One region of the Peribacillus sp. NPDC096379 genome, then DNA from elsewhere that is predicted to be linked to it. Evidence: a T-box and tRNA genes for the amino acid it is inferred to sense, from the RefSeq annotation. Region 1 holds a T-box; the other regions hold tRNA genes.
What was found. The T-box of region 1 lies ahead of tyrS (tyrosine--tRNA ligase). A T-box ahead of a tRNA ligase gene usually reads a tRNA of that ligase, here a tRNA-Tyr.
Positions count from the first base shown of each region.

Region 2: it has a tRNA-Tyr gene. The T-box ahead of tyrS (tyrosine--tRNA ligase) is inferred to sense a tRNA for this amino acid. The anticodon was not compared.
Region 3: it has a tRNA-Tyr gene. The T-box ahead of tyrS (tyrosine--tRNA ligase) is inferred to sense a tRNA for this amino acid. The anticodon was not compared.

Region 1 is NZ_JBIWFD010000001.1:510,103-515,528, reverse strand. Features, by position in the region: gene ACIQZI_RS02550 (sensor domain-containing diguanylate cyclase) at 1-313, opposite strand, end outside; gene rpsD (30S ribosomal protein S4) at 867-1,469, shown strand; gene ACIQZI_RS02540 (DNA alkylation repair protein) at 1,576-2,244, shown strand; gene tyrS (tyrosine--tRNA ligase) at 2,489-3,745, opposite strand; T-box leader at 3,801-4,019, opposite strand; gene ACIQZI_RS02530 (transglycosylase domain-containing protein) at 4,157-5,426, shown strand, end outside.
Region 2 is NZ_JBIWFD010000015.1:99-5,524, forward strand. Features, by position in the region: tRNA gene ACIQZI_RS24035 (tRNA-Lys) at 15-90, shown strand; tRNA gene ACIQZI_RS24040 (tRNA-Leu) at 97-178, shown strand; tRNA gene ACIQZI_RS24045 (tRNA-Gly) at 190-261, shown strand; tRNA gene ACIQZI_RS24050 (tRNA-Leu) at 277-365, shown strand; tRNA gene ACIQZI_RS24055 (tRNA-Arg) at 380-456, shown strand; tRNA gene ACIQZI_RS24060 (tRNA-Pro) at 463-536, shown strand; tRNA gene ACIQZI_RS24065 (tRNA-Ala) at 557-632, shown strand; tRNA gene ACIQZI_RS24070 (tRNA-Met) at 665-741, shown strand; tRNA gene ACIQZI_RS24075 (tRNA-Ile) at 751-827, shown strand; tRNA gene ACIQZI_RS24080 (tRNA-Ser) at 838-930, shown strand; tRNA gene ACIQZI_RS24085 (tRNA-Met) at 963-1,036, shown strand; tRNA gene ACIQZI_RS24090 (tRNA-Asp) at 1,040-1,116, shown strand; tRNA gene ACIQZI_RS24095 (tRNA-Phe) at 1,160-1,232, shown strand; tRNA gene ACIQZI_RS24100 (tRNA-Tyr) at 1,248-1,331, shown strand; tRNA gene ACIQZI_RS24105 (tRNA-Gln) at 1,415-1,486, shown strand; tRNA gene ACIQZI_RS24110 (tRNA-Cys) at 1,491-1,561, shown strand; tRNA gene ACIQZI_RS24115 (tRNA-Leu) at 1,569-1,650, shown strand; tRNA gene ACIQZI_RS24120 (tRNA-Gly) at 1,670-1,743, shown strand; tRNA gene ACIQZI_RS24125 (tRNA-Ile) at 1,751-1,827, shown strand; tRNA gene ACIQZI_RS24130 (tRNA-Asn) at 1,846-1,920, shown strand; tRNA gene ACIQZI_RS24135 (tRNA-Ser) at 1,934-2,024, shown strand; tRNA gene ACIQZI_RS24140 (tRNA-Arg) at 2,035-2,108, shown strand; gene ACIQZI_RS24145 (hypothetical protein) at 2,825-3,649, shown strand; gene ACIQZI_RS24150 (hypothetical protein) at 4,368-4,538, opposite strand; gene ACIQZI_RS24155 (hypothetical protein) at 4,926-5,210, opposite strand; gene ACIQZI_RS24160 (ParA family protein) at 5,194-5,426, opposite strand, start outside.
Region 3 is NZ_JBIWFD010000002.1:789-6,214, forward strand. Features, by position in the region: partial or broken rRNA gene ACIQZI_RS09040 (23S ribosomal RNA) at 1-1,773, shown strand, start outside; rRNA gene rrf (5S ribosomal RNA) at 1,890-2,005, shown strand; tRNA gene ACIQZI_RS09050 (tRNA-Asn) at 2,032-2,106, shown strand; tRNA gene ACIQZI_RS09055 (tRNA-Ser) at 2,110-2,201, shown strand; tRNA gene ACIQZI_RS09060 (tRNA-Glu) at 2,215-2,289, shown strand; tRNA gene ACIQZI_RS09065 (tRNA-Val) at 2,300-2,375, shown strand; tRNA gene ACIQZI_RS09070 (tRNA-Met) at 2,398-2,471, shown strand; tRNA gene ACIQZI_RS09075 (tRNA-Asp) at 2,475-2,551, shown strand; tRNA gene ACIQZI_RS09080 (tRNA-Phe) at 2,597-2,669, shown strand; tRNA gene ACIQZI_RS09085 (tRNA-Tyr) at 2,685-2,768, shown strand; tRNA gene ACIQZI_RS09090 (tRNA-Trp) at 2,777-2,850, shown strand; tRNA gene ACIQZI_RS09095 (tRNA-His) at 2,875-2,950, shown strand; tRNA gene ACIQZI_RS09100 (tRNA-Gln) at 2,994-3,068, shown strand; tRNA gene ACIQZI_RS09105 (tRNA-Gly) at 3,072-3,146, shown strand; tRNA gene ACIQZI_RS09110 (tRNA-Cys) at 3,153-3,226, shown strand; tRNA gene ACIQZI_RS09115 (tRNA-Leu) at 3,237-3,318, shown strand; gene ACIQZI_RS09120 (D-serine ammonia-lyase) at 3,611-4,972, opposite strand; gene ACIQZI_RS09125 (helix-turn-helix domain-containing protein) at 5,124-5,426, shown strand, end outside.

The DNA of each region.
Region 1 (5,426 bases):
ACAGATGGAAACCCTTTAATGCTTCTATTTGAAAATCTTTATAAGAATACGGTTCACAGTTATTAAATACTTCAATGCTTCCTATTGGGATATACTTTCGCTCCTGATCACGCTCGGTAGAAGCCTCAATATGTAAATACTTGAGACTATAGTCTAGCTTAAAGTAGGTAACTTCTTCAGCGTAAAAAGCGTCGCATATCTCAAGCACAAATTTTTCAAGAAAAGAAGTGTCTTCCATTCTTCCCTTTGAATCATCCATTTGATTAATTAATAACGATTTTAATTCATATAGTAACTGAGTCATACTTCTCATCTTTATCTCATCCCTATACAAGTAATGCTGAAGCTTTAAAACCTCACTAACAAACAGTAAAATAGAACTACTAGTTTTCCGTTTTTTTCTATATTATTCATTATATACTTGTATGTATAAAATATCTTTATAATTTTTTAGAAATTTCTATTAACTAAACGTAAAGCGCATGTTTTTAGACCTGATTCATTATGCCTATAAAGTGAAACTTCAATCAGTGGGGGTTTACTACCCATTAATGCGGGGTAAATTGTTCACGCTAAAACATTCTTATTTTAAAGTAATTTTACCATGATGATTTATTTTGTACATCACTAACTACACGGAAATACACTTGACTATATTTCTTTTAAATTATATACTATTACTTGTGTAAAATAGTGCAGCCTATGTGAGTGCTTTTACGGTCTCATTTTGTTCCTCTTTTATAGAGGTGTACCCCGTAACCCTCAGCTGCTAGGGCGAAGATACATGAAAACAAAATGACCATAATCGTGAATCGCAACGGTTTTTATTTTACCCAAATAAAAACATTTGAAGGAGGAGTCATACTATGGCTCGTTATACTGGCCCAAGCTGGAAATTATCCCGTCGTCTTGGAATTTCCCTTACAGGTACTGGTAAAGAATTAGAGAAGCGTCCTTACGCTCCTGGACAACATGGTCCAAACCAACGCAAAAAACTTTCCGAATACGGATTGCAATTACAAGAAAAACAAAAACTTCGCCACATGTACGGAGTTACTGAGCGTCAATTCCGCTCATTATTCGACCGTGCAGGTAAACTACAAGGTGTACACGGTGAAAACTTCATGATTCTTCTTGAATCTCGCCTTGATAACGTTGTTTATCGTCTTGGTTTAGCTCGTACTCGTCGTGGATCACGCCAACTTGTAAACCATGGTCACATCCTTGTTAATGGAAAACGCGTTGATATTCCATCATTCAAAGTGTTACCTGGACAAACAATCTCTGTTCGTGAAAAATCACGTAACCTAAGCACAATCAAAGAATCAATCGAAGTAAATAACTTCGTTCCTGATTTCTTGACTTTTGATGCTGACAAATTAGAAGGTACTTTCACTCGTTTACCAGAACGTTCTGAAGTTCCTGCTGAAATTAACGAAGCACTTATCGTTGAGTTCTACTCTCGTTAATCGATTTTGTTTTCGGCCCTCATCCTTGGATGGGGGTTTTTTTATACATCATTCCTGTTTTAGTAGAAACGTCATTAGTCTAATCTGACATATCATGGAGGAGCTTATGGATTTTTATATTCAAAAATTAGAAAAATTATATTCTGAACACGCCGAGACAGAATATGCAATGCGGTCTAAAAAATATATGAGAAATCAATTTGATTTTTTAGGGATTCGAACGCCCATTCGAAGAAAATTAACTAAGCAATTTTTGCAAGAATACGGATTACCGTCAAAAGAGAACCTTGAAACGGTTATTCTTATGTTATGGGAAAAACCAGAACGAGAATACCAAAAAGCAGCCCTTGATATCTTGGAAAAAACTAAAAAAGACCTTACTCCCGCTGACATGCCGTGGCTAGTCAGTTTACTCAAAAGTAAATCTTGGTGGGATACGATCGATGTCCTATCCCCTCATATCTTTGGCTATATGTTTTTACAATACCCCGAACTTGTTTCCTCATACCCTGATCAATGGATTGACGATGATTATATTTGGTTACAAAGATCTGCGATTCTTTATCAACTCTACTATAAAGAGAATATGAATGAAAAACGGCTGCATAACTACATTCTACGCCAAGCACACAGCAATGAATTTTTTGTACAAAAAGCGATCGGCTGGGTATTACGGGAATACGCCAAAACGAACGCTTCTAGTGTTCAATTATTTGTCGCTCAAAACCAATTAAAACCGCTGAGCAAGCGTGAGGCATTGAAACATCTGTCTTAGAAAGTTTTATTCCGAGCTGGAACCTGAAATTGGCGGACTAAAATGTGGACTTTACGAGACGCTTTTCTAATTTTTAATCCAACATGTGCACTTTTCAAGCCAATTTTCTAATTTTTAAGCCAAACCGGAATCCTACTCGATCGATCTAATATGACTGTGCCTCCTAACAAAAAGGTCAGAACCCTACATCTACTATTAAACCAGAATAACGGTGTATAGAGTGTGAGGCCTGACCCTTTATCTATTATTTAATTAGCGTATATTTCTTTTTACCGCGACGAACAAGCATGAATTGCCCTTCAATCTTATCCGCTTCTGTTACGATATATGCTAAGTCTGTCACTTTTTCTCCATTAATAGAGATCGCACCATTTTGGATGTCTTCTCTTGCTTGACGTTTAGATGGTGAAATATTTGCTTCAACAATTAGTTCAACTACGTTAATGTCATCCGTATTGTTTCGGCTGAAACTTGGCACGTCTTTGAATCCAACTTGAATCTCTGAAGCACTTAAGTTTTTCACGTCTCCACTGAATAAAGCTGCGGAAATCTTTATCGCTTGGTCCAAAGCATCTTGGCCGTGGATCAGACGTGTCATTTCCTCTGCCAACGTTTTTTGTGCTTTACGCAAATGTGGTTCGCTTTCTACGGATTGAGCTAACGCTTCAATCTCTTCATGTGATAAGAATGTGAAGAATTTCATGTATTTCACTACATCCGCATCTGCCGCATTAATCCAGAACTGGTAAAACTCATAAGGCGTCGTTTTCTCCGGGTCAAGCCAGATTGCTCCACCTTCTGTTTTCCCGAACTTTGTGCCATCCGCTTTTGTCACAAGTGGAATGGTCATCCCGAATGCTTTAACAGCTTCGTCGTGAGATTTACGAATCATTTCCAGACCCGTTGTAATATTGCCCCACTGATCACTTCCACCAATTTGCAGTTTACAATTATGATTGTCGTATAAATGATTGAAATCGATTCCCTGTAAAATCGTGTAGGTGAATTCTGTAAATGAAATTCCCGTTTCCAATCGTGAAGCAATCGTATCCTTCGCTAGCATGTAATTAATGCCAATATACTTCCCGTAATCACGCAGGAAAGTAACCATATCAATCTTGCCAATCCAATCATAATTATTTAACATGATTGCGCCATTATCACCATCAAAATCGAAAATCTTCGTTAATTGACCCTTTAGGCAATCGGCATTATACAGAACCGTCTCCAATGTTTGCAGGGAACGCTCTTCTTTTTTTCCACTCGGATCACCAATTAACCCCGTTGCTCCACCCACTAAAACAAGCGGACGATGGCCATGCTGTTGAAAACGTCGTAATGTTAAGAATGGCAATAAATGACCAATATGCATACTATCTGCTGTCGGATCCACGCCACAATATAACGCAATTTTTTCTTTTTCTAAAAGTTCTTTCATTCCCACTTCATCTGTTTGCTGATAAATAATCCCTCGCCATTCTAAATCTTTAAGCAATTCCATGTGATTTCCTCCTGTTTTTTTAAAATATGACAAATAAAAAACGCCCCTTCATAAATGAAGGGACGAATATATTCGCGGTACCACCCAACTTGAGGACATACTTCATCCTCCGTCTTAAAACCGTTAACGGCGGTCTACCGTTTACTGCTACTTAACGTTCACAGCAAATGCTCAAGGAAGTAATTCATCAAAACTATGTGTACCGATTCACACCTTCCACCGGCTCTCTAAAACAGGGATAGTTTGACTACTTTAGTCCTCTCATTGCTTTCCTAATAAAATTCTAGTTAATGATTTTTTATCATATATTAAATGCTATGTCAAGTTCAACAACCTATAGAAATACTTGAAAATCCCCCTTCTAAATACGGATATATGCTATAATGTATCTGATTTCAGGGGGTATGATAGATGAAAAATAATGAAAATGAGCCTATATCATTTTGGTTGAAATTCACCAATTTCTTCCGTAGTAAAACAACGCAAAAATACTCCAGAGTTACATATCATGTAGCTTGGAATATCCTGCTTTTGTTTATTATAGTCCTTGTTTTAGGATTTTCCTTTGCTGGCGGTGTAGGTGCAGGTTATTTTGCCGCTTTAGTCAAAGATGAGCCGATTCGCACAAAAGATGAACTCAAAAAAGATATTTATAATTATGAAGAAGCATCAGACTTATATTTTGCTGATAACATTTTTCTCGGGAAGTTAAAGTCCGATCTTGAGCGCGAAGAAATAACCATTGATGAAATGTCACCGCACTTGCTAAACGCCATCATTGCAACAGAGGATGAATACTTTAATGAGCATGAAGGTGTCGTACCTAAAGCCGTTATGCGCGCCATTTTTCAAGAAATGACAAATGCACCCGTTCAATCCGGTGGAAGTACATTAACACAGCAATTGATCAAAAACCAAATATTAACGAATGAAGTATCCTTTGATAGGAAAGCGAAAGAAATCTTACTCGCACTTCGAGTGGAAAATTTCTTAGAAAAAGATGAAATTCTGCAAGCATACCTAAACGTATCAACCTTTGGCAGGAATTCCTCCGGCCAGAATATCGCGGGTGTCCAATCGGCAGCTAAAGGTATATTTGGAATCGACGCAAAAGACCTTTCCATTCCACAGGCAGCATTTATCGCCGGTCTAGCTCAAAGTCCTTTTCGTTATACGCCTTATACGCAAAAAGCTGAGTTGAAAAGTCCAGAAGGTATTGAGCCAGGATTAGTTAGATTGAAAACTGTACTTAAAAGAATGCGTGATGGAAATTATCTTACGGAACAAGAATACAACGATGCCCTGAATTATGATATTACGAAAGACTTTATCGGACCGAAAACAGCACCTTCCAAAGTATACCCTTGGCTGGTCGTAGAACTTGAAGAACGAGCAATCGAGGTTCTTTCGAATATTCTTGCAGAGCAATCCGGATATGAAAAAGCGGATTTAGAAAAAGATAATGATTTAAAAGAACAATATACAACACTAGCAAGAAGAGAACTGAAACAGAATAATTACAAAGTCCATTCAACCATCAACAAAGATATGTATGATAAGATGCAAAAAGTCGTTAGAAACTATGAATATTATGGCAGAGATAAGCCCCAAGAAGTGACCGACCCTGAATCGGGTGAAAAAGTTACTGTTCAGGAACCAGTCGAAACAGGAGCCATTCTCA
Region 2 (5,426 bases), on a different contig from region 1:
TTTTTTTTGTTTTCGAGCCATTAGCTCAGTTGGTAGAGCATCTGACTTTTAATCAGAGGGTCGCAGGTTCGAATCCTGCATGGCTCACCATTTATCGCGGGTGTGGCGGAATTGGCAGACGCACCAGACTTAGGATCTGGCGCCGCGAGGCGTGGGGGTTCAAGTCCCTTCACCCGCATTATTTATTACGCGGAAGTAGTTCAGTGGTAGAATACAACCTTGCCAAGGTTGGGGTCGCGGGTTCGAATCCCGTCTTCCGCTCTACTTTTCGTAAGTGCCGGGGTGGCGGAACTGGCAGACGCACAGGACTTAAAATCCTGCGGTAGGTGACTACCGTACCGGTTCGATTCCGGTCCTCGGCACCATTTTATATTTATACGCGCCCGTAGCTCAATTGGATAGAGCGTCTGACTACGGATCAGAAGGTTATGGGTTCGACTCCTTTCGGGCGCGCCATATAGACGGGAAGTAGCTCAGCTTGGTAGAGCACTTGGTTTGGGACCAAGGGGTCGCAGGTTCGAATCCTGTCTTCCCGATTATCACCTTTTTTTATAATGGGGCCTTAGCTCAGCTGGGAGAGCGCCTGCCTTGCACGCAGGAGGTCAGCGGTTCGATCCCGCTAGGCTCCACCATTATTATGATTATTGTATACGCTTATTTATTTGGCGGCGTAGCTCAGCTGGCTAGAGCGTACGGTTCATACCCGTGAGGTCGGGGGTTCGATCCCCTCTGCCGCTACCAAATCATGAAGGATCTTTAGCTCAGCTGGTTAGAGCAGACGGCTCATAACCGTCTGGTCGTAGGTTCGAGTCCTACAAGATCCACCACTATTTATACGGAGGTATACCCAAGCCCGGCTGAAGGGATCGGTCTTGAAAACCGACAGGGGAGTCAAATCCCGCGGGGGTTCGAATCCCTCTACCTCCTCCATTTTTTGAAAAAGATCACACAATTCATATCGTCGCGGGGTGGAGCAGTCCGGTAGCTCGTCGGGCTCATAACCCGAAGGTCGCAGGTTCAAATCCTGTCCCCGCAATCTGGTCCGGTAGTTCAGTTGGTTAGAATGCCTGCCTGTCACGCAGGAGGTCGCGGGTTCGAGTCCCGTCCGGACCGCCATTTTTATTCTAGTAGGGTCACCTACTATTGATATACATTGTGTGGCTCAGTAGCTCAGTCGGTAGAGCAAAGGACTGAAAATCCTTGTGTCGGCGGTTCGATTCCGTCCTGAGCCATCATTAGATTAATACGGAGGGGTAGCGAAGTGGCTAAACGCGGCGGACTGTAAATCCGCTCCTTCGGGTTCGGCAGTTCGAATCTGCCCCCCTCCACCATTCCATCATTGTGTAGTTTAAAGATAGAATAGAGGTCTTCGGAACTTCCGAAGAAGGTTGTGAACCCATTTATTTTATATTATTGGGCTATAGCCAAGCGGTAAGGCAACGGATTTTGATTCCGTCATGCGAAGGTTCGATCCCTTCTAGCCCAGTCATGGCAGCATAGCCAAGTGGTAAGGCAGAGGTCTGCAAAACCTTCACCCCCGGTTCAAATCCGGGTGCTGCCTTAATCATGCCGGTGTGGCGGAATTGGCAGACGCGCACGACTCAAAATCGTGTTCCTTTTGGAGTGCCGGTTCGACCCCGGCCACCGGTATCGAAGCGAGACATATTTTGCGGGTGTAGTTTAGTGGTAAAACCTCAGCCTTCCAAGCTGATGATGAGAGTTCGATTCTCTTCACCCGCTCCAAAAAAATGGGCCTATAGCTCAGCTGGTTAGAGCGCACGCCTGATAAGCGTGAGGTCGATGGTTCGAGTCCATTTAGGCCCACCATAATCCTATATTTTTTGTTCCGCAGTAGCTCAGTGGTAGAGCATTCGGCTGTTAACCGAACGGTCGTAGGTTCGAGTCCTACCTGCGGAGCCATTTTTTTTTATATGGGGAAGTACTCAAGAGGCTGAAGAGGCGCCCCTGCTAAGGGTGTAGGTCGGGTAACCGGCGCGAGGGTTCAAATCCCTCCTTCTCCGCCACACATAGGATGCGCCTTTAGCTCAGCAGGATAGAGCAACGGCCTTCTAAGCCGTCGGTCAGAGGTTCGAATCCTCTAAGGCGCGTAAAAACTAACCAATTAAGGTTAGTTTTTTTTGTTTGTTCATTTCAGTCTGTGAGCAAAACAAGACCGTATTGAACCAATTCATTCGTCTCATGGCACTTTAGGTCACTCTAGTGAACAAATGATACATAAAACAAAAAATAAATTGATTATAATGCGTTTCTCAGCATTATTTATTTAAAAAAATGATTTTTTTCTTGTGTAGGTTCCGAAAGGGTTGCGAATGAGTTCGGAACCTTCCAAATGGGCAGTGATAAACGAAAGCTTGTAGTGGTAGGCTGGCGATGAATTTTTAAAAGTTAATACACAACAGAATGGGTGGCAGTTTTGTAGGCGGTTAATATCCTTTAGCTTTAGTCCCTATATAGAAAAGCTCTTAAATATCTGGACTTTGCTAGTTTTGTAGGTTTATAATTCTATTAAATAAAAAACTTGATACGGACAAATAAAAAAGCCACTTCCATATGTTAAAGGTTGGCGCCTTTAACGGAAATGACTTTGACCCTGTTTCACAACCACCACAGCCGGAACAGGAAAAACAACAATTTCGATACGCCTATTATAACGGGTTTATAGAGAGAATTTCAACCGTTAACTTTTAGTGATTTTAAAAATAGGGCGTCCAAAGGTGTATTTTACCGTTTTTCTAATCCGGCTGGGGTTGGTAAAAGGGTAAAGTATGCCTTTTTCTTTGTCTTCTCGGAAGGAAGAAAAACCATGTTGGTAGCTGGAAGAATTGAAAATTTTAAAGACTTTAGCAAGTTTAAAACCGTAAAAAAATTTAACAACCACATTGAAATGTTCCTGGCTGAACATAAAAAAGATTTTACTAAAGGGGAATTAGTCGCGTTCAAACGCCTAGTTCGATTCTCTGCTAAATATGTTGGAGTGGCTAACGCAAAGATTGGCACTCTATTAAGAGCCATCAATGAAAAAGGGAATGGTTTTGGTATAAGCCGATCAACTTTTGAACGAATGTTGAGAAAAGCGAAGGATTTAGGGATCCTATCGGTCGAAAATACGGCTAAATCCAAAGGTGGAAAAGGGCATAATGTCTATATTTTTAATACAATTGATGTATTAAAAAAGGAAAAATTGACGTATTGTGAGGATCACGAGAAACCTTGCGACAGTAAGGTTGAAGGGCATAATTTTGAAAGAGAAACTAGTAATCTTTTAGAAACTAGCAATACTAAAAAGATAAATAAACGTAAGGTGACGCATTTAGATTCTACTTTTACGGTTTCTTATGTTCCAAAAGAATTTGTCCAGGCTGTTAAGCCTTTCTTTAATCATGCTGCTACGATCGAAGACCTTTGGAAAAGCGTATTTCTTGATACAAAGGGGATAAAAAACATAGTAGAACCTGAAATCATTACATATACAGCCATAGCTGCCTTTAAACAAGCAATCAGAGCCTCTAAAAAAGGGAAAATCAGAACGACCTTAGCTGCCTTCTTCACAGGTACTTTTAAAAACCTAATGGATAAGGCTTACTTTGCTATTCCTTTAGAAGAAATCCATGAAAGAATCAGCCATTGAAACAAGAAATAATATCTTAAAACAAACTAATTTAGATAAAATTATCTTCTTTAAAAATCGTAAAATATACCACAACACAGATAGATCTCAAAGAGAGCTCAATGTCTGTTTCATTTGCGGTTTTAATTTGTAGTACATCCCTGTCTGTTTACGGGTTCGGCCGGGCTCCTTCTTTTTCGTAAACATCAGAAGACCTCGCCTATACTACGTAAACATAGCCGAGGTCTTCTGTACTCTAAAGTTGTCGCCGGCCGAGGGTGGATGAAATAGCAAGTAGGTTTATGTATAAATGGAGAGATTAGTTTGGGGAAAAGATTAAAAAATATGGATATAGTGGTTTAGAGATAAAAGATGTAGAACGAGTAAAAAATACGAATGATGTGAGAATTATAGGCTGCTGTTTGCTGATTTATTTATAGTGTTTTTAAGTTCCGAAGATAGATTCGAAGGGTTCCAAAAAGGGGGCATTCGAAAAAAATAGGGATTTTGTTTATGATTTTTGTAATATGTTTTTTAAAATACGTCGTTCATGCTGTTTATTGGGCCTTCTAGGGCGTTTTATCTTTTTTTGAGTACAAATGTAAATATAAAGATTTCAGATGTTATAAACACCCCTTAAAGGACCTTAAAAGACCTTGCAGATTTATTACTTTCAATTCATTTTTCACAATAATTCTCCAGTTTTACCTTAAACGTCTTTTCAATCTATGTATTAGGGCTACCGAACCTTCTGAATTTTGACAGGTGTGGAATTGTAGCCAAACCGCCTGTTTTCCTTCCGGCTCGGAAACGGGTATTCTGTATCGCTCATATGGGCCATATAATCCCCAATTACTTCCCGAAGCTTGATCGGAACCATAGCGTCGCAACGCTCATTTCGTATCTTCAATTTCTTTAGCTGTTCGTAACGGCTGTACGTTCTTTTCTTTCATGATTTTCCTCCGATATCATACATTCAACGTATGATATTGATGGTTTATCAAAAAGATCCAGTGATATCAAGGATTTGAATGTACGAAAATATCTAAAATCATACATTCAAAAAAACGCCCTGTTCAATTAAAGAAGAAAAGAAGAAAAGAAGAAAAGAAGAAAAGAAGAAAAGAAGAAAAGAAGAAAAGAAGAAAAGAAGAAAAGAAGAAAAGAAGAAATAAACGTTTATTCGTTGGAAGAATGGTTGATTTCTTCTTTTCTTCTTTCCATGCAGCATAGTAGAGTTTGCTACTTGAATAGGCTTCGGTCTGGCCACATGGTAAGTAAATTTGCAAAATGTCTTCTACTTAATCTCCTTCAAATACTTCTCCAAAGCCTCTTCAATCAGAATATAGATGTTTTTTTCATGGACAAGGGCTTGCATTTTTAATTCTTTATGTAGATCTGTACGTAGATCGAAGGATACGCGTTTTCTTTCCACTTTTATTTCATCCTTTCTTGTTTCGTTGATTTCTTTATTCGAATAAACATTGGTATCTTCTTCGCCTACTATTTCGGCTAATGCTTGGGTTGGGGTGATTATTTTTTGCATACGTTTCATTTTTTTTATGTCATTTACTTTGGACACGCTCAATCAACTCCTTGTAGAAACGGTTGTATTGGTCTAATGCCTTTTTTAATTCTGGGTTCCTATTAAATCCATAGAGAGCTAATCTGCCCACTGGTGCTTTTCTTGTAATGGTTGTTTGAAAAACTTCGTTAGGATAGTCCTCCTCAATCATTTCTTTAAACGCTTTTGAATCGCTTCTACGTACATCGTTCATGGTGCGTAAAATCCCAACGA
Region 3 (5,426 bases), on a different contig from region 1:
CTGCGCCGAAAATGTACCGGGGCTAAACGTAACACCGAAGCTGTGGATGGATACCGTATGGTATCCGTGGTAGGAGAGCGTTCTAAGGGCGTTGAAGCTAGACCGGAAGGACTGGTGGAGCGCTTAGAAGTGAGAATGCCGGTATGAGTAGCGAAAGAAGGGTGAGAATCCCTTCCACCGAATGCCTAAGGTTTCCTGAGGAAGGCTCGTCCGCTCAGGGTTAGTCGGGACCTAAGCCGAGGCTGAAAAGCGTAGGCGATGGACAACAGGTTGATATTCCTGTACCACCTATACATCGTTTGAGCGATGGGGGGACGCAGAAGGATAGGGTAAGCGCGCTGTTGGATATGCGCGTCCAAGCAGTTAGGCCGGAAACGAGGAAAATCCCGTTTCCATCAAGGCGGAGCTGTGATGGCGAGGGAAATATAGTACCGAAGTTCCTGATTCCACGCTGCCAAGAAAAGCCTCTAGTGAGATGTAGGGTGCCCGTACCGCAAACCGACACAGGTAGGCGAGGAGAGAATCCTAAGGTGTGCGAGAGAACTCTCGTTAAGGAACTCGGCAAAATGACCCCGTAACTTCGGGAGAAGGGGTGCTTTTTAGGGTGAATAGCCCGGAAAAGCCGCAGTGAATAGGCCCAGGCGACTGTTTAGCAAAAACACAGGTCTCTGCGAAGCCGCAAGGCGAAGTATAGGGGCTGACGCCTGCCCGGTGCTGGAAGGTTAAGAGGAGAGGTTAGCCGCAAGGCGAAGCTTTGAATTGAAGCCCCAGTAAACGGCGGCCGTAACTATAACGGTCCTAAGGTAGCGAAATTCCTTGTCGGGTAAGTTCCGACCCGCACGAAAGGCGTAACGATCTGGGCACTGTCTCAACGAGAGACTCGGTGAAATTATAGTACCTGTGAAGATGCAGGTTACCCGCGACAGGACGGAAAGACCCCGTGGAGCTTTACTGCAGCCTGATATTGAATTTTGGTACAGCTTGTACAGGATAGGTAGGAGCCTGTGAAGCCGGAGCGCTAGCTTCGGTCGAGGCGTCGGTGGGATACTACCCTGGCTGTATTGAAATTCTAACCCGCGCCCCTTATCGGGGCGGGAGACAGTGTCAGGCGGGCAGTTTGACTGGGGCGGTCGCCTCCTAAAATGTAACGGAGGCGCCCAAAGGTTCCCTCAGAATGGTTGGAAATCATTCGTAGAGTGTAAAGGCACAAGGGAGCTTGACTGCGAGACCTACAAGTCGAGCAGGGACGAAAGTCGGGCTTAGTGATCCGGTGGTTCCGCATGGAAGGGCCATCGCTCAACGGATAAAAGCTACCCCGGGGATAACAGGCTTATCTCCCCCAAGAGTCCACATCGACGGGGAGGTTTGGCACCTCGATGTCGGCTCATCGCATCCTGGGGCTGTAGTCGGTCCCAAGGGTTGGGCTGTTCGCCCATTAAAGCGGTACGCGAGCTGGGTTCAGAACGTCGTGAGACAGTTCGGTCCCTATCCGTCGTGGGCGCAGGAAATTTGAGAGGAGCTGTCCTTAGTACGAGAGGACCGGGATGGACGCACCGCTGGTGTACCAGTTGTTCTGCCAAGAGCATCGCTGGGTAGCTACGTGCGGACGGGATAAATGCTGAAAGCATCTAAGCATGAAGCCCCCCTCAAGATGAGATTTCCCATAGCGTAAGCTAGTAAGATCCCTGAAAGATGATCAGGTTGATAGGTCAGAGGTGGAAGCGTGGCGACATGTGGAGCTGACTGATACTAATCGATCGAGGACTTAACCTTATTGTTCTTGAAAAAAGCAAAAACCCTTCTTATTATCTAGTTTTGAAGGAATGAAAAAATATTATTGACTTTATTTAAAAGTATGATATAATAATAAATGTCTTTCAGAAAAAATGTCTGGTAATGATGGCAAAGAGGTCACACCCGTTCCCATTCCGAACACGGAAGTTAAGTTCTTTTGCGCCGATGGTAGTTGGGGGTTTCCCCCTGTGAGAGTAGGACGTTGCCAGGCAGTTTTTTAAAACCACATTATATTATTCCGCAGTAGCTCAGTGGTAGAGCATTCGGCTGTTAACCGAACGGTCGTAGGTTCGAGTCCTACCTGCGGAGCCATATGGAGAGCTGTCCGAGTGGCCGAAGGAGCACGATTGGAAATCGTGTAGACGGGTAACCCTGTCTCAAGGGTTCAAATCCCTTGCTCTCCGCCATTCTAAATAATGTGGCCCCTTGGTCAAGCGGTTAAGACACCGCCCTTTCACGGCGGTAACACGGGTTCGAATCCCGTAGGGGTCACCATATAAATAACGGAGGATTAGCTCAGCTGGGAGAGCATCTGCCTTACAAGCAGAGGGTCGGCGGTTCGATCCCGTCATCCTCCACCATTATTTTCATCATTTCTATTATCGCGGGGTGGAGCAGTTCGGTAGCTCGTCGGGCTCATAACCCGAAGGTCGCAGGTTCAAATCCTGTCCCCGCAATCTGGTCCGGTAGTTCAGTTGGTTAGAATGCCTGCCTGTCACGCAGGAGGTCGCGGGTTCGAGTCCCGTCCGGACCGCCATTTTATTTAGTAGTTAAACAAGCTTGTTGTTAATATAAATTAACCGGCTCAGTAGCTCAGTCGGTAGAGCAAAGGACTGAAAATCCTTGTGTCGGCGGTTCGATTCCGTCCTGAGCCATCAGTAACTTAATATGGAGGGGTAGCGAAGTGGCTAAACGCGGCGGACTGTAAATCCGCTCCTTCGGGTTCGGCAGTTCGAATCTGCCCCCCTCCACCATTAATTATAGGGGTATAGTTTAAAGGTAGAACAAAGGTCTCCAAAACCTTCGGTGTGGGTTCAATTCCTACTACCCCTGCCAACTTAAAAATTCATCTACATCATGGCGGTTGTGGCGAAGTGGTTAACGCACCTGATTGTGGTTCAGGCATTCGTGGGTTCGATTCCCATCAGTCGCCCCATTTTTAAACATAATGAATTGATTATTGAATATATATGTAACAATGGGCTATAGCCAAGCGGTAAGGCAACGGATTTTGATTCCGTCATGCGAAGGTTCGAATCCTTCTAGCCCAGCCATATGCGGAAGTAGTTCAGTGGTAGAATACAACCTTGCCAAGGTTGGGGTCGCGGGTTCGAATCCCGTCTTCCGCTCCAAAAGATGGCGGCATAGCCAAGCGGTAAGGCAGAGGTCTGCAAAACCTTTATCACCGGTTCAATTCCGGTTGCCGCCTCCATAAAGTTTTTGCCGGTGTGGCGGAATAGGCAGACGCGCACGACTCAAAATCGTGTTCCGTAAGGAGTGCCGGTTCGACCCCGGCCACCGGTATCAAATGGTCGAGTTAAAGAAAATACACTAGAAAAAGAGTTCTCACATTTTGTGGGAACTCTTTTTCGATTCTTCATAAATAGCAAAAATAGTGTCTTAATACAGGAAACCTTTGATAATGTAGGATTTTTTCTTATTACGCAAACGGACCAGATTGTGGAACAATACCCTCAAAGAAATTTTAATATCTAAATTAAAATTTAGAAGAGTTTGTGTGTGGGGACTTATTCTATTGGAGGTTAGTTTAATAAGAAAGGTAATTTAACACAGGGTTAAATTACCCCGTGTTAAATTACTTCTGTTTATCTAACGCTAACTTTAACCCTTTTTGATAATATTGATTCTTCATTTCTTCAGGAACCATGCTACCACCAGTCCCCCAAATAATATGTGTACCCTTACTCATCTTTTCTGTTAAACTATGCTTCTGTAAATAATCGATGCCCTCTGTACATAATTTACTTGGTCCTATCATGCCTGCTAGTGCAGAAGGTTCTAAATGAAGCCCCTCTGTATCGACTAATTCTTTTAGCAACTTATACAACTGTTCATCACTAACCGTATAATTACCACTTAAAAAAGGCTCAATAGTTTTACCGACAAACCCAGATGGCTTTCCTACAGCAAGTCCATCCGCGTCTGTTACATTATCGATACCAAGATCTTGTACAGAAACTTTATCATGAAGTCCAGTCATTAAACCGAGTAACATGCATGGTGAGTGGGTAGGTTCTGCAAAGAAGCAGTGAACATGGTCTTGATACAATAATTTCAATCCAAAAGCTACGCCACCAGGGCCGCCACCTACTCCACATGGAAGGTAAACAAACAAAGGATGATTTTCATCAATTGTTATCTCTAGCTCTTCTAATTGTTTCTTCAATCGAGATGCAGCTACTGCATATCCTAAAAATAGGTCGTGAGAATTTTCATCATCCACAAAATAACATGTTGGATCACTATCTGCTTGGATTCGACCTTCCTCTACAGCTTTACTATAATCAGCTTCATATTCAATAACTTTGACATTTTTGCTTCTAAGCAAGTCTTTTTTCCACTGTTTTGCATCAGCTGACATATGAACAGAAACATTAAAACCTAACTTTGCACTGATGATGCCAATACTAAGTCCTAAATTTCCAGTCGAGCCTACTGCGATTGAATATTGTGAGAAGAAAGTTCGAAACCTATCACTATCTAAGATCGAATAATCATCATGAATCGTTAATAATTGATGTTGAAAAGCTAATTCTTCTGCATGTTTGAGAATTTCATAAATCCCGCCTCTTGCTTTAATAGATCCTGATATAGGAAGGTGACTATCACATTTTAGTAATAATTCGCCTAATATAGGCTGTTGATACTCCCGTTCTAAGGATTGTTTCATCGAAGGAATTCTTACTAAAGGAGATTCTATGATACCATTCGATTCTTTTGTTTCAGGGAAAACCTTGGCGATATATGGGGCAAAACGTTTCAACCTTTCTTCTGCATCTCTTACATCTTCTTGAGTAAGGGGGGATTTTTTAATTCCCGATTGAAATTTTTCGACGTTTGGATTGAGCCAAAATACTTCATCCATCGAAATGAGCTTATTTAGTAAAGGATATTGGTCTTTCCATGTTTGTAATTCCTGGATTTCAATCTCTTTCATTTGTATGATCCTCCTAATTATCTTGTAGCAAGTTATTTTATGAATTATAATTAAATAAACTTAAATACAGTTTAACACACACTTAACTATATGTTAATTAATATTAACTTTATTTAAATTAAATTTAACATATTATGAAGGAGTATCGATTATGGAAAATATAGATATTGGTAAGAAAGTTGAAAAATATAGAAAAGCTAAAGGATTGAGTAGTAGAGAGTTAGCAAAATTAGCTGATATTACACCTTCAATGCTAAGCCAAATTGAACGTGGATTGGCAAATCCTTCTATTCAAACCTTAAAGGTCTTAGCTAAAACCCTAAATGTTCCAACTTTTAGTTTTTTACTTGAAGAAACAATTACGGAGGATTTAATCGTTAGGTCCAGTAAACGTAAGAAAATGATCATCGATAATTTGTCTTATGAGTTATTATCGCCGAATTTTACGGGGAAT